One region of the Pseudomonas phytophila genome, then DNA from elsewhere that is predicted to be linked to it. Evidence: predicted binding sites of a transcription regulator. Region 1 holds the regulator's gene; the other holds the start of a gene.
What was found. Region 1 encodes FliA, which starts transcription of late flagellar genes. Its sites were predicted from a motif close to CTAAAGTTTNNNNNNNNNNNGCCGNTAA; they were not measured.

Region 2: K3169_RS17620 (methyl-accepting chemotaxis protein) is a predicted target of FliA. The motif match lies at 1,957-1,984, and genes of this name have one in related genera.

What each region holds. Positions count from the first base shown of each region.
Region 1 covers NZ_CP081201.1:4,678,860-4,681,960, forward strand. Annotated here, with positions in the region: gene K3169_RS21145 (protein phosphatase CheZ) at 1-463, opposite strand, end outside; gene K3169_RS21150 (chemotaxis response regulator CheY) at 483-857, opposite strand; gene fliA (RNA polymerase sigma factor FliA) at 1,147-1,887, opposite strand; gene fleN (flagellar synthesis regulator FleN) at 1,884-2,717, opposite strand; gene flhF (flagellar biosynthesis protein FlhF) at 2,832-3,101, opposite strand, start outside.
Region 2 covers NZ_CP081201.1:3,904,702-3,907,802, reverse strand. Annotated here, with positions in the region: gene K3169_RS17620 (methyl-accepting chemotaxis protein) at 115-1,911, opposite strand; gene K3169_RS17615 (diguanylate cyclase) at 2,054-3,101, opposite strand, start outside.

The sequences.
Region 1 (3,101 bases):
TGCGCGTCAAGAAACCATCGACACGACGCGCCAGCTCACGAAACTCATCAGCGCTGACCTCACGGCGCATGAAACGCCCCCAGTCCGCACTCAAGGCCTTGGCCTCGTCGTTCAGACTGTGCATCAGCGGGGTGCTTTCTTCGACCAGGTCCATGGTGCGGTTGGCCGCGTTTTCCGTGAGCCTGACGACATACGACAGGCGCTCGGTGGCATCCGTGATCTGGGACACCTCTTCGGCTTGCGGCATGTTCGGGTCAATCTGGAAGTTGACGATCGCGCTGTGCAACTCGCGCGTCAGCTTGCCGATTTCTTGATACAGGCCACGATCCCGAGCCTGGTTGAGCTCATGGATCAGTTGCACGGCGTCGCCGAAACGGCCTTTTTCAAGGCTCGCCACCAGCTCGGTTGCGTGTTTTTTCAGGGTCGATTCAAACTCGCCCATTGACGTTTCGTTGTTCTCCATAAAGCCCTCGCGGCATACATCAGCTATTTACGCGCTCAAAGATCTTGTCGATCTTTTCTTTCAGCGCCTGAGCCGTGAATGGCTTGACGACATAACCGTTGACGCCGGCCTGAGCCGCTTCAATGATTTGGTCGCGCTTGGCTTCTGCGGTCACCATCAACACCGGAAGGTGCTTGAGGCGCTCATCGGCACGCACTTTACGCAGCAGGTCGATACCAGTCATGCCAGGCATGTTCCAGTCCGTTACCAGAAAGTCAAAGGAACCACTTTCCAGCATCGGCAACGCGGTAAGCCCGTCATCGGCTTCGGACGTGTTGGTGAAGCCCAGATCACGCAGCAGGTTTTTAATGATCCGCCGCATCGTTGAGAAGTCATCAACGATGAGGATTTTCATGTTCTTGTCCAATTCGACCTCCAAGCAGTCTTTGACGCGTTCAGCACCTGAACGCGCTGTTCAATCAATACCGGCACAGCTCACATCGGCTGCACGTAAACGACGGGCTTGGCAAATCAACAACTATGGAAACCGCACAGCAAATCCACGGACTGCATGAAAGCTATTGCTTTTAACAGTCCGTGGCGCGAATGCCTGTATGGCTCCAGCCTTGTCCACTGTCCCACGTAACGCTTTGCACAGCCTGCTCACACGAGACACACAATCACCAGGGATTGCGTACCACCTGTCAACGCGCTCGCCACTCTCCCAAACGCCCTCGTAAACGAGCTGCGCACTGGCTGTGTAACTGGCTGACTCGAGATTCGCTGACCCCCAGGACCTCACCGATTTCCTTGAGGTTCAGCTCCTCGTCATAGTACAGCGCCAAAACCAGACGTTCACGCTCCGGCAAGTTGGCAATTGCATCCGCCAACGCAGCCTGGAAACGTTCATCTTCCAGGTCGCGCGACGGCTCAAGCGAACCGCTTGCGCCATCCTCATGCAGTCCTTCATGTTCGCCGTCCTGCAAGAGGTCGTCGAAACTGAAGAGGCGACTGCCCAAGGTATCGTTCAAAATCCCGTAATAATCATCGAGACTCAATTGGAGTTCGGCCGCAACCTCGTGATCTTTAGCGTCACGGCCGGTTTTTGCTTCAATTGAGCGAATTGCGTCACTCACCATGCGCGTATTGCGGTGAACCGAGCGAGGAGCCCAGTCTCCCTTGCGCACTTCATCGAGCATCGCACCCCGGATTCGAATCCCGGCATACGTCTCGAAACTGGCACCCTTGGTGCAATCGTACTTGGTGGAAACTTCCAGCAAGCCGATCATCCCCGCCTGAATCAAGTCTTCGACCTGAACACTGGCAGGCAGGCGCGCCAATAAATGGTAAGCAATGCGCTTGACCAGCGGAGCATACCGCTCGATCAACTCATATTGCGAGTTTCGGGACGCTTTGCTGTACATCTGATAGCCGCTCGCGGTCATTGAACAGGCCCTGCACTTGTCTGGTAAACCAGTCGCTCAACGAAGAACTCAAGATGTCCACGTGGGTTGGCAGGCAGCGGCCAGGTATCGACCTTCTGCGCAATGGCCTTGAATGCCAGCGAACATTTAGAGCGTGGGAAAGCTTCGTATACGGCGCGTTGTTTCTGGACGGCCTTACGCACACATTCGTCGTAAGGCACTGCACCGACATACTGCAAAGCGACGTCCAGGAAGCGGTCAGTCACCTTGGTCAACTTGGCGAACAGGTTGCGCCCTTCCTGCGGACTCTGGGCCATGTTGGCCAGGACCCGGAAACGGTTCATACCGTAATCGCGATTGAGCAACTTTATCAGGGCGTAGGCGTCAGTGATGGAAGTGGGCTCATCGCACACCACCAGCAAGACTTCCTGAGCAGCCCGGACAAAGCTGACCACCGACTCGCCGATACCGGCGGCCGTATCGATGACCAGCACGTCAAGATTGTCGCCAATGTCACTAAATGCCTGGATCAGGCCGGCGTGCTGCGCCGGGCTCAGATGAACCATGCTCTGCGTGCCGGAGGCAGCAGGCACGATCCGGATCCCGCCCGGGCCTTGCAACAAAACGTCGCGCAGCTCACAACGACCCTCCATCACATCGGCGAGGGTGCGTTTAGGCGTCAGCCCCAGAAGGACATCGACATTCGCCAGGCCAAGGTCGGCGTCCAGCAACATGACGCGCCGGCCGAGTTCGGCCAAGGCCAGTGAAAGGTTCACTGACACGTTAGTCTTACCGACGCCACCTTTGCCGCCGGTCACCGCGATCACCTGTACGGGATGCATGCTGCCCATTTAATTCTTTACCTTGTCTTGCGTAGACCGAAGCCAGATTGCAGGCGACACGCTCAATGAAGAGCAATGCCAGGCAGACCACCGATGCAGGTAACTCTCAATAGTTCGCTTCACTTAACCGACCCGTTTGTTGGGGTTGTGGTAAAGGTCGGCGAACATATCCGCCATGGCCTCTTCGCTTGGCTCTTCTTGCATCTGCACGTTGACCGCGCGTGTCACCAATTGGTGGCGGCGTGGAATGTGAAGATCGTCAGGAATTCTAGGCCCATCAGTGAGATAGGCAACAGGCAGCTCATGACTGATCGCAAGACTGAGCACTTCACCCAGGCTGGCGGTTTCGTCCAGCTTGGTCAGGATGCATCCGGCCAGACCACAGCGTTTGTA
Region 2 (3,101 bases), 770 kb from region 1:
TCGCATGCGCCTTATCGCGAGCAAGCTCGGCTCCCACCGGTCCAGCGACCGGCTCAAATCATGGGGCAATATCAAAATCGGCGGCGGGAATTCCCGTGACCCACTGATCAGCAATCACTCCGCCAACAACACCGCCGCATCAAAGCCCATCCGCAGGTTGCCCCAGTGGCGGCCGTCGAAGAAGAAGGGCACGTCGATCTCGGTCATGATTTCGCCGGTGTCGCGCAGGTAGGTTTGAAGCAGGAAGCGTTGGGTGTTGCCCGCCGCGCGCAGGCCGATCGGGTCGGAGAACATGCGTTTGTTGCGGCACACCGGCAGGTCGATGGCGCGGTCACCGGTCGGTGGTTTGGATACCCAGCTGTTGTTCACCGGGCAGTAACCCTTGGTGTCGACGATGAAAGACACCTTGCCGCCTTTGGTGCCCTTGGTCAGCTTGTCGCACTCTTCCTGGCAGACCTGGGCGAAGCGTTCGGTGTAGCTGGTCAGGTACTGCTTGGGATCTGTGCCGGGGATCAGCTTGTAGCTTTGATCAAACAGGTTAAGCCCGCTGCGGTGCAATTCTGCCAGTCGCTCCTGCAAGATGTCCCGGCACTGGCTGGCGCGGGTAATGGCGGCATCCAGCGCGCCATGGCCCAGCACAAACTTGCCGAGCATGGTTTGCACACGTTCGGCAACGCCCGACAGATCACGGGTTGCTGTCGCTGAATGCTGCATGCGTTGGTCAATGGACTGGCTGTCGGCGTAAATCTGCGTTACCCGGTCGTTGATCCCGGTGTTACTTTCCGCGAACTGCAGGATGTGCTCGGCGATATCAGCGAGCTTGCCGTTGGTGGATTCGAAGTCGCCGATCATGCTCTCGAAATGACCCGAAGCGCGTTCTACGACTTTTTGCGTTTCCCGAGCGCTATGGCTGATCTGTGTGGTTTGCTCGTGGGTAGAGCTCACCTCTTTGAGCATGGCGTCGATGTTCTGCGAGATATCGTCAGTGGCTTTGCTGACGTTCTGCGCCAGAGTGCGGACTTCATCGGCGACCACCGCAAAGCCCCGGCCACTTTCTCCGGCGCGGGCTGCTTCGATGGCCGCATTGAGCGCCAGCAGATTGGTTTGCGAGGAAATCTGCTGGATCAGGCCCACGATAGACTTGATACTCGTCGAGCGCTGATTGAGCGCCGACACCAGAGTGCCGAATTCATTGAGGCTGCTGGATATTTCGCTGATGTTACCGGTGACTTCCAGCAATTCGGCGTAGGAGTCGCGGGCCATGCTCAGGTTCTGCGCGGTGGTGCTGGAGATGCCCTGGGTCTGCTGGGAAACCTCCTGGATATTGCCTACCGCCATGTTGCTCTGATCCATCACTTCCTTGGCAAAGCGTGCCTGATGGGTGGCGCTGTCGCTGGAGTCGCTGATGTTTTTCAGCGAGCGTGCCGATTCAACGGCGATGTGTACGGTCAGGGCCTGGACGTTGCTGATGATTTCCCGCTGCTTGCCCAGGAAACGGTTGCAGGTGCTGGCCAGCACACGAATCTCGTCGTGGGTCAGCAGGGGCAGGTCTTTGGACAGGTCGCCTTCACCGTTGGCGATCTCTGCAAGGGCATTGGTCATGTGCGTGACCGGGCGCACGATCAGGTGGCGAAAATACCAGACCATGAAGCTGACCATGAACAGCGTAAACAGCGTGCTGAACAGGATGGCGTTGCTGAGCCCGTTCAGGCTGCCTTCAATCTGGCCGAGCAGGGCAGCGTCCAGTTGTGCGCCGCGTAACTGCTGAACGATGTCTGCACGAATGCTCAAGGCAATCCAGTACAGCAATCCACTGACGGCAACCAGCAGAAAAAGGCTGGAGAGCTTTTTCGTCAGAGAATCGAAAAACTGCATTTCGATGGACTCATACAAGGCCTTGAATGTCCCCATGCCGCTGCTCCTCGGAAAACTTATTAATTATTCTTTAATGGGTAATCTTCGACCGCTGAGGCCAAAGCTTTAACCTGAACGGTCGTAGGCAGCTGTAAACAGAAGCGAACCCGCCAGATTGTCAGCAATCTGACGGATATTTTTATAGGTCCACGGTGGCGTTGCTCGCCACTCTGTTCCGGCCTGACGCCTTGGCATAATAAAGCTGCTGATCGGCCCGCTTGATCAACGCAGTTGTATTGGCATCTGCGGTATCGGCCAGGCCAATACCGATGCTCACGGTCACTTGCCCGACCAGGTCGAAGGTTGCATCGGCAACGGCCTTGCGAATTCTTTCTGCAACAACTTCCGGACTTTCCGCGCCTTCCGGCTCTGGCAGCAATACGGCGAACTCTTCACCGCCGTAACGGGCCACGAAGTCGGTGGCGCGGGTGTTTTCCTGAATGATCTGAGCCAGTTGATGCAACACGTCGTCACCGGTGGCATGGCCGTAGGTGTCGTTGACGTTTTTGAAGTGATCCGCGTCGATGAACAGCAGGGCGAAGGGGCGGCCGCTGCGTTCAAACAGCTGGTTGCATTCGGCAAGCTTTTCGTCAAAGCGGCGACGGTTGTAAACACCGGTCAAGGCGTCATGTGTCGCCATTTTCAACAGGTCGGCATTGGCCTGGGTGAGGGCAGCGGTGCGCTGCTCGACGGTGGCCTCAAGAGACGCGTTGGTGTCTCGCAGTTCGCGTTCCTTGGTCAGCAGCGATTCGGTCATGCTCTGAATGGACTGGCCCAGTTGGGCGATCTCCCGGACCGAATGCGTTTGAGGGAAATCTGCGCCGGGCTGTTTGGCCTCGACCTGTTTGGCAGCCTTGGCCAATTGCTCGATAGGGCGGCTCATGTGCTGCGCCAGGTAGTAAGCGACCAGGCCAAATGCCAGCGCGGCGACCACACCCAGTATCAACAGTTTATAAAACAGGATCCGTGCGGGCTGCAGCGCGGTATCAAGAGGCTGGCGAACCACGATGAACCAGGCCAGATTGGCGGACGGTGGCGTCGGGACCTTCAACACGCTGGACAGATAGTCGGCATTTTCTGTCCATTCTGGGGTGCCGGCTGGCTTCTCGCTGGTGGAAAGTCGCTGCGTTGCCAGCAACTCGGGTCGCTTTTGGCCGATCATCTGTTGTGGATACAGCACCACGCCA